DNA from 4 places in the Pseudarthrobacter sp. MM222 genome. Region 4 is predicted to be linked to each of the others. Evidence: riboswitches for the same ligand, from Rfam matches in the RefSeq annotation. Region 4 holds a riboswitch; each other region holds the start of a gene.

Region 1 (2,193 bases), 1.4 Mb from region 4:
CGCCGCGCCCGCCCCGAGGGCAGCGACGAACTCGCCCTTGGCCGGAACCCGGGTGTCCGCGGGACCCTGATCGAGGCGGTGGCCCGCGGTCAGGTGCTGGACGTGGTGGAAATGGTGCACCGGGCCGTTGCCGGTGCCGACATCCAGGTGCTCCGAGTCGCGCAGCGCACCTTCGAGCCAGGGCTTGACCTCGCGCAGCGCGGCTTCCCAGTCCCCCACGCGGGCCTGCACTGTTGCCAGCGCCGAGGACAGCGAGCATCCGGTGCCGTGGCTGTTGCTTGTGGGAACGCGTCGGCCCTGCACCACGACTGTCTCCTGGCCCAGCAATCCCCCGGTGTTGACGAGCGCATCCGGGCAGCCGCCGCCGGCCTCACTGCCCGCGCCGGCCTCACTGCCCGCGCCGGATTCGCTGCCGGCGCCGCCGTCGAGATGACCGCCCTTCACCAGGACCGTGGTGCCGGTCTGGGCGGCGAGCCGTTTGCCCTGAGCCAGGGCCTCGGCCCAGTCGGCCGCGACCGGCTCCCGGAGCAGCAGGGCGAGTTCCGCGAGGTTGGGCGTGACGAGGTCCGCGAGGGGAAGAAGCGCGTGCAGGGCGGCCTCGGCTGTCTCGGCGAGCAGCCGGTCCCCGCTGGTGGCCACCATGACGGGGTCCAGGACGACGATGCCGGGACGGGCCTGCTCCAGCCAGCGTCGGACGGCATCGATCACGGAGGCGTCGCCGAGCATGCCGATTTTGACGGCGTCGATGCCGATGTCCGCGCTCACGGCGTCCAGCTGGGCCGTCAGGAAGGCGGCCGGTGGAACATGGACGGCCTGGACGCCGCGGGTGTTCTGGGCCGTGAGGGCGGTGATCGCGGCCATGCCGTACCCGCCATGGGCGGCAATGCTTTTCAGGTCCGCCTGGATGCCCGCGCCGCCGGACGGGTCGGAACCGGCGATGGCCAGCACCCGGGGAATCCGTGGCGGGGCGGTGCGCGGAGCGGGGGGCAGAAATGCGGATGGAAGGACAGCTGTTGCCACGAGAGACATCCCTTCGCCGGTGCTAACCGGACAGGTTCAACGGGTCTGGATCTCAGCCGGCTCGTTGCGCGGCACCCCGTGTCAGTGCTCCAGCCTAGCCGCACTGCTTAACGGACGGCGGGTGCGGCCCGAACCTCGGCGAATTGCTACGCCGGGTCCGGACCGCACCCGCGGCCATACTGGATTATTTTGGTGGGGCTCCGGGGCTACAGCTCCGACGCCGGCACGCCGACACCGAGGATGATCGGTTCGTTCGACGCGGCCGGCTTTGCCGCTGCCTGGTCCGGGGAGGGCGCCTTTGCCTCGTGCACGGCTCCGGCCGCGGCCGTTGCGGCACGCTGCTCGGCTGCCTCGCGGTGTTCAATGGACGTCTCGTTGGCTGCACCCTGGGCGCGGCTGGCGCTCCGGTTGCGGCGCACGCGGCGGCCCCGGGAGGTACCAGTTTCGACGTCGGCCCTCGCCGGCGCCTGAGCCTGCGCTGGCTCCGATGCCTGAGCCTGCGCCTCGGCCGGCGCCGAGCTCGTGGACACCTGCCCGGCGGCGGGCTTGCTCTCCTCGGCGTCGCCAAGGTGGGCGAAAGCCTCCGTCAGCAGGTCAAGGGTCAGTGCGGGTGCGGTCCCCTCGTCGGCGTGCTCGACGTACGGCAGCACCACCTGCTCGCCGCCGAAGGTCAGCACAGCAGCGGGACGTCCGGCTGCTTCCTCAGTGGCGGCCAGCTGCCGGGCCGTCTCGACGACGGCCTGGCGGGTCTCCGCCTGGCGGGTGCCGGCGTCGTGCGCGGTTGCCGCTTCCCCCTCGTGCAGGTGGGCAGCGTGCGCGGCGGCGGCGATGTTCGCCAGGGCAGCCCGGGTGGCCTCCGCCTTGGCGTGGCGCTCGGCCTCGGTGGGCTCGGGGTGGAGGGCTGCCGGTGCCGACGGAGCGGACTCCGGCCCGCCCTGAGCTCCCTTGCCGCGGCGGCGGCCCTTGCGCTCCGTGCGGGCAGCGGGCTGGTTCTCGGTCCGCGGGACGTGGTGTTCCGCGGCGACGACGTTGGCGCGGCGGTGCTCCACGGGCTCGTCGTGCGTGACGATGCCGCGGCCGGCGCAGGTTTCGCACTGCTCGCCAAAGACTTCCAGCAGCCCGGTACCCATCCGCTTGCGGGTCATCTGTACCAGCCCGAGCGAGGTCACTTCG
Region 2 (2,193 bases), 910 kb from region 4:
GCCCTCCAGCAGCTGCCGGCAGATCTGCGCGGCCACGGGAGTCAGAAGGATGCCGTGCCGGAAGAATCCGGTAGCGACGATGATTCCCGCGACGTCGCCCGGGCGGCCGGCAGCCCGGTCGGCAACGCGGCCCAGCAGCGGGGCGTTGTCCGGCGTCGCGGGCCGGGCCCGGGCGGTGGCCTCCAGCAGTTCCAGTTCGGCGACGGCGGGCAGCAGCTGCTGGGCATCCCGCAGCAGCTGGTACACGCCTCCGGCGGAGACCGCGCCCACCCCGGATTCCGCCGGTTCCGCGAGGGCGTCTTCGCGCTGGGTGGCTCCTATCACCACGGTGCCGTCCCGGCGCGGGACGATGTAGACCGGCACGCCGCGGACCAGGCCCCGCACGGTGGAGCCCAGCAGCGGCCGCAGCCGGGCCGGTACCCGGAGCCGGAGGATGTCGCCGTGGACCGGCCGCAGCGGCAGGCTAAGTCCGGGCGGGAGCCCGCCGAGCCCGGCGGCGCCAAGACCGTTGGCCACGATGGTCTCCCCCGCGCGGACTTGCGCTCCGCCGGCCAGCCTGACGCCGGCGACACGTCCGTCCTGCCAGAGCAGCCCTGCGGCGCGGCGCTGCACGGCATGGCTCCCGCTGTCCGCTGCCAGCAGCGCCGCGATCCGGGCAAGCAGGAGCCGGGGGTCCACCTGGTGGTCGGCGGGAATGTCGAAGGCGCAGGAAATGCCCGGGCTCAGCAGTGGCTCGCGTCGGCGGGCCTCGCGGACGGTAAGGGGCTCCACCGAGAGTCCGCAGGCCTGCTGCACGTTCCGGAGGTCCGCGAGCGCCCGGCGGTCGGCCGCATCGGCGCCCACCGCGAGGGTCGGCGTCGTGAGGTAACCGGTCCCGGTGGCTGCTCCGTTACCGCCGCTGTCAGTGGGTTCCGCGGCTGCGGGCTGGAGCCGCGCCGCGAAGTCGGGCCACAACCGGGAGGACTCGAGCATCAGCTCCAGCAGGTCCTCCTCCTGGTAGTGGAGTTCACTCACCGGGGCCAGCATGCCGGCCGCAGCCCAGCTGGCGCCGGTGCCGGGGGCGTCGTCGATCAGGGCCACGGTCCGGCCCGAGCGACGCACCTCCCACGCGATACCGTGCCCGACGACGCCGCCGCCGATCACGGCCACGTCGTAATATTGCCCGGCGGGACCGTCATGCGGCGCCGCGGCGGGCGCATCCCTCAAACCGGCTGGAGTGCCCATGGCGGATTCCTTCCCTACGCCGGTACTAACCGGATCAGGTCAAGCGGTCGGCTCTGATGCCCTCTCAGCCCTGCAGGGCCGAAAACGCCAAGTGGCGCATGACCTTGCAGCGGGCTCCCGCGGTATGGCCCAGTTTAGAGGAACTAGGCTTGGGGTATGAGCCGCGATGACGTCCACACCACCGCCCGCCTGTACCTGTGCACCGATGCCCGCAGGGACCGCGGCGACTTTGAGGCCTTCGTGGATGCCGCCTTTGCCGGCGGCGTCGACATCATCCAGCTGCGCGATAAGTCCCTCGAGGCGGCCGAGGAACTCGAGCTGCTCGAGATCCTGCACCAGTCGGCCCACCGGCACGGACGGCTCTGGGCGGTCAACGACCGTGCGGATCTGGCCGCACTGTCGGGCGCGCCCGTGTTCCATGTCGGCCAGAAGGACATCCCGCTCGCGGCCGCCAGGCACTTCCTCGGCAAGGATGCCGTGGTGGGGCTGTCCACGCACAGCCCGGACCAGGTGGACGCGGCGATCCTCGCATCGCCTGGCCGCAGCGGCCTCGACTACTTCTGCGTGGGACCCGTCTGGGCCACGCCCACCAAGCCGGGCCGAGCCGCCGTCGGGCTGGAGCTGGTGCGGTATGCCGCCGAAGCGATCCGCCGGGCCGAGGCTGCCGACGTCGGCAGGGTGGACGGTGTGGTGCCCTGGTTCGCGATCGGCGGCATCGACCTGGGGAACGTGGAGCAGGTGGTGGAAGCCGGTGCCCGCCGGATCGTGGTGGTCCGGGCCATCACCGAGGCTGAGGATCCCGCCGGCGCCGCCCGCGACCTGCTGGCCGCCCTCGACGCCGCGGAAGCCTGACGGCAGCGGCGGCCGCCCCGGCAAGCTAGCCGGCCAGCCCCAGCTGCGTCATCCGCTGCGAGTGATTGGCGGCGAGTTGCACCGTCAGTTCCCGGACCATTTCCCGGGACCGCTCCT
Region 3 (2,193 bases), 1.3 Mb from region 4:
GTGCCGAGGTTCGTCCGTGGATCCTCGGCGCAGACAAGGACGTCCGCGCTGGCCCCCTCGCTGATCGCGTCCGCGCCCAGCCAAGCGCGGGCGGCCCAGGCGCCGGCGTCGAGGGCTGCCCGGGCCGGAAGCCCGGCGGAGTGCAGCGCCTGGATTTCGTCGGCGATCCGCCCGTGCTTGATGACGCTGCCCGCATCGGTTCCGGCGTAGATGCCCACGCCGGCCTCGTAGGCTTCCAGAACGCGCTCGGCGCGGCGTTCCCAGAGCGAGCGCATGTGGGCCGCGTAGCGGGGGTATTTTGCCTCCGCCTGCGCGGCGATGTCGGGGAAGGTTGCGATGTTGATCAGGGTGGGCACGATCGGAATGTCCTGCTCGACGAAACGCGGCAGGTGCCGTGGAAGCAGGCCGGTGGCGTGCTCAATGCAGTCGATCCCGGCGTCGAGCATGCTGTCCAGGGTGTCTTCGGCGAAGCAGTGCGCCGTGACCCGGGCGCCCTCGTCGTGGGCGGCCTGCACGGCGTCCTTGAGCACGGGGGCCGGAAAGCTGGGGGTGAGGTCGCCGGCGTCGCGGTCGATCCAGTCCCCCACGAGCTTGACCCAGCCGTCACCGGCCCGGGCCTGCTTGCGCACCGCCTCGACCAGATCCTCCGGGGCCACTTCGACGGCGAAGCCCCGAAGGTAGCGCCGCGCCCTGGCGATGTGCCGGCCCGAGCGGATGATGCGCGGCATGTCGGCGCGGCGCTGCAGCCACCGGGTGTCGTGCACGGCGCCGGCGTCCCGCACGAGCAACGTTCCGGCGTCGCGGTCGGTGCGCGCCTGCGCCTCCGCCACCGAGCCGGGGACGTCGCCGCCGGGGCCGAGGCCGATATGGCAGTGCGCATCGACCAGTCCGGGGATGACCCAGCCGTCCAGCACGAGGTCCGGCGCCGCGGCCGGACGGTGGAAGGTCAGGAGCCCGTCGACGGACCAGAGGCCCCGGTGTTCCGTGTCCCGTCCGGTGAGGACGGGGCCGCCGAACTCGATGATGCTGCTCATCCATACAGCCTAATCCGCGACGCCATCGGGCCGCGCCGGAGAAGCCTGTCCCGCCCGATGACGCATATGACACAGCCCGCCCCGAGGCCTGTGGTAGCTTCGTCTACGACCACACGGGTGCCCCTGCAGGGGCTGAGATCGGGCTGACGCAGCCTGCGACCGTTGAACCTGTCCGGGTAATGCCGGCGAAGGAAGTGAGTATTTTCGTGAATACCCAGTTGACACAGCACAGCCCTGTCCAGATCCAGCCCGCAGGCCCCACCCAATCGCTGAAGGCCCACTCCCTGGCGTTCGCCACGGACGCAGAACACGGCATCCGCGTTCCGGTGACCGAGATCGCCCTGGCGGACTCCCCCGGCGGTGCAAGTAACGCGCCGTTCCGGATCTACCGGACCGCCGGCCCGGGAAGCGATCCGGTGCGGGGCCTGGAACCATTCCGGGCGCCCTGGATCGAGGCCCGGGCGGACACCGAACCCTATGCCGGCCGGCGAAGGGACCTGCTCGACGACGGCAAATCCGCGGTGCGCCGGGGCGCGGCGTCGGCCGAGTGGCGGGGGCTCCGCCCGGTACCGCGCCGCGCCGTCGACGGCCGGACGGTGACGCAGATGCGTTACGCCCGGGACGGGGTGATTACCCAGGAGATGCGGTTCGTGGCGCTGCGCGAGAACTGCGACGTCGAGCTGGTCCGCAGCGAAGTGGCCGCGGGCCGCGCCATCATCCCCAGCAACGTCAACCATCCCGAATCCGAGCCGATGATCATCGGCAAGGCCTTCCTGGTGAAGATCAACGCCAACATCGGAAACTCCGCCGTGACCAGTTCCATCGCGGAGGAAGTCGACAAGCTGCAGTGGGCGACGCAATGGGGCGCGGATACCGTCATGGATCTCTCCACCGGCGACGACATCCACACCACCCGGGAATGGCTCATCCGCAACTCCCCCGTGCCCATCGGCACGGTGCCCATCTACCAGGCGCTGGAAAAGGTCAACGGGGAGGCCAACGCCCTCACCTGGGAGATCTTCCGGGACACCGTGATCGAACAGTGCGAGCAGGGTGTGGACTACATGACCATCCACGCGGGGGTGCTGCTGCGCTATGTGCCGCTGACGGCCAACCGGGTCACCGGCATCGTGTCCCGCGGCGGCGCGATCATGGCCGG
Region 4 (2,193 bases):
GCAGGTGGCCCAGTCCGACGTCGTCGAGCGCTTCCCTCACCCGGACCCAGATCTCGGCCGCGGGCACCGACAGGTTTTCCGCGCCGAACGCGACATCATCGCCAAGCCGGGAGAGCACCACCTGGGTTTCCGGGTCCTGTTGGACAAGCCCGGCCCGGCCCCGCTGCGCCCGCGGTGAGGCGCCGTCGATCAGCAGCGTGCCGGTCTCATCGGAATCCTCCGGGGTGGCCCCGGCGGAATTGTCGCCGGCGGTGTTGTCGCCGAGGACCCCCGCCAGGGCGTGGAGCAGCGTCGATTTGCCCGAGCCCGAGGGCCCCAGCAGCAGCACCCGCTCCCCGGGGCTGATGTCCAGGTCCAGCCCGTTGACCGCGGGCCGGGACCTTCCAGCGTGCCGCCAGCCCCAGCCACGTGCCGTGACCTGGGCGGGGCGGACGGAGTTGGTTGCGCTCATGCGCGGTGGCCCGTCGTCGGGAATTCTGTCAGCGGTGCGGTCTTCAGGAGAACACGGGCTCCGTGGCGGCCTTGCGCGAGGCGAAGGAACTCAGTACCCCGGTCTTCGCCAGTCCCCGGGTGGCGAGCCAGGACAGACCGCCGGCGATCACGGCACCGGAGACGGCGGTGAAGATGATGTAGGCGAGTTTGTCGCCGCCGGCGTAAGCGATGTTCCAGCCCCACGGCAGGAACGAGTCATTGAGGCCGCAGAAGAGGCCCGCACCGGCACCGGCCAGCAACGCCACCGGCAGATTGAACTTCTTGTAGACCAGGGCGGCGAACACGAGCTCCGCGCCGAGCCCCTGCAGGACGCCGGAGATCAGCACCGTCGTGCCGTACTGGGACCCCATGATCAGCTCGCCGGTGGCCGCTACGGTTTCGCAGAAGAGGGCCGCGCCCGGCTTGCGGATGATGAGCATGCCCAGTACGGCGGGAATCATCCAGCCGCCGGCGTAGAGCCCCGTCAGCGGCGGATACAGCGCGTTGACCGGGGCGGAAATCAGGTTGGCACCCTGGGACCAGGCCCAGAAGATGATGCCTCCGGCGACCGCAATCAAGGCGGCCACCACAATGTCCACTACGCGCCAGTTGTAGCTGCGCCGGGCCAGGCCCTGCTTGGCAGAAATATCAGTCATGTCGTCCTCCTGAGGAACAGGAGGGGAGAATGCACCGGCCGGCCGCGGCTTCCGCCACCCCGCCGTGCATTCTGAGAACTCGACTCCCTTGCGCCGGTACTAACCGGATCAGGTTCGAGGGTCTGCGGCTGTCCGCACTCTCAGCGCCCACCGATGGTCCCTGGATTCCTCCAGCTGCCGACGGCGGCGCTCCCCTGTCGTATTTAAGATCACCCTTGTGGGCGGTGTCAGTTTACACCCGCCCGGCGGGGTTTCCTTTGGGCGGGTGTCACATTCACGCTGGCCCTCAGGCGGAGATGCTCCGCCGGAGCGGGCCCGTACCGTCGGTCCTCCCGTCAGGGACGGGACGCTAGGCTAGGGGAAGCCCCGTTCCCTCCCCGAAGGAGTCCGAAGAATGAACATCTTCATCAAGCTGCTCGGCACCGGCATAAGCCTGCTCGCCGGGTTTGTCGGTACCAAGATCGTCGACACCGTCTGGGAGAAGTCCACCGGCAACAAGCCGCCGAAGGGCCACGACGACGACATCCCCACCACCCTGCGTTCGGCCCTGACCTTCGCACTGGTCTCCGCCTCGGTCAGCGCCATCATCCAGGTCCTCGCCAACCGCGGCACCCAGCGCGCGATCACCCGTTTCGCCAAGTCCCAGGACATCGTCTAGGCCGGAGCGCGGGCAGACGCCGGCGGCACCCGTCACCGGCGCCGCTGCCGGAGCCCGTTACCGGCGGCGGCTCGCCTCGTCGTCGCTGTCGTCCGAAAATCCGCTCGCGCCCGCCGCCTGCTGCACCACGGCCTCAAGCTCATCTGCGCTGAGCAGCTCCCGGTGGAGGTGCTTGGTGCGGTACCCGGCCCGCCCCACCATGTGCGCGGACACCGGAACGGTGAGCAGCTGGAAGATCCAGGCGACCACCAGGACGGGCCAGACCCACCAGGTGCGCATCTGAAGCCCCACCGCGCAAAGCAGCAGGAACAGCCCCAGTACCTGCGGCTTCGTCGCCGCATGCATCCTGCTCATGAGGTCGGGGAACCGCAGCAGGCCGATGGCCGCGCCGAGCGACATCAGGGCGCC

The links. Region 4 has a riboswitch for thiamine pyrophosphate ahead of OM977_RS18450 (ECF transporter S component). Riboswitches for the same ligand answer to the same signal wherever they lie in the genome.
Region 1: it holds a riboswitch for thiamine pyrophosphate, as region 4 does, so the genes downstream of both, OM977_RS11835 (bifunctional hydroxymethylpyrimidine kinase/phosphomethylpyrimidine kinase) here and OM977_RS18450 (ECF transporter S component) in region 4, are expected to answer to the same signal.
Region 2: it holds a riboswitch for thiamine pyrophosphate, as region 4 does, so the genes downstream of both, thiO (glycine oxidase ThiO) here and OM977_RS18450 (ECF transporter S component) in region 4, are expected to answer to the same signal.
Region 3: it holds a riboswitch for thiamine pyrophosphate, as region 4 does, so the genes downstream of both, thiC (phosphomethylpyrimidine synthase ThiC) here and OM977_RS18450 (ECF transporter S component) in region 4, are expected to answer to the same signal.

The regions. Positions count from the first base shown of each region.
Region 1 is NZ_OX352321.1:2,597,775-2,599,967, forward strand. Features, by position in the region: gene OM977_RS11835 (bifunctional hydroxymethylpyrimidine kinase/phosphomethylpyrimidine kinase) at 1-1,029, opposite strand, end outside; TPP riboswitch at 1,012-1,109, opposite strand; gene OM977_RS11840 (Rne/Rng family ribonuclease) at 1,227-2,193, opposite strand, start outside.
Region 2 is NZ_OX352321.1:3,116,788-3,118,980, forward strand. Features, by position in the region: gene thiO (glycine oxidase ThiO) at 1-1,224, opposite strand, end outside; TPP riboswitch at 1,218-1,355, opposite strand; gene thiE (thiamine phosphate synthase) at 1,381-2,076, shown strand; gene OM977_RS14185 (ferritin-like domain-containing protein) at 2,102-2,193, opposite strand, start outside.
Region 3 is NZ_OX352321.1:2,717,199-2,719,391, forward strand. Features, by position in the region: gene OM977_RS12450 (amidohydrolase family protein) at 1-1,034, opposite strand, end outside; TPP riboswitch at 1,138-1,245, shown strand; gene thiC (phosphomethylpyrimidine synthase ThiC) at 1,241-2,193, shown strand, end outside.
Region 4 is NZ_OX352321.1:4,023,596-4,025,788, forward strand. Features, by position in the region: gene OM977_RS18445 (ABC transporter ATP-binding protein) at 1-451, opposite strand, end outside; gene OM977_RS18450 (ECF transporter S component) at 495-1,127, opposite strand; TPP riboswitch at 1,195-1,333, opposite strand; gene OM977_RS18455 (DUF4235 domain-containing protein) at 1,522-1,785, shown strand; gene mnhG (monovalent cation/H(+) antiporter subunit G) at 1,843-2,193, opposite strand, start outside.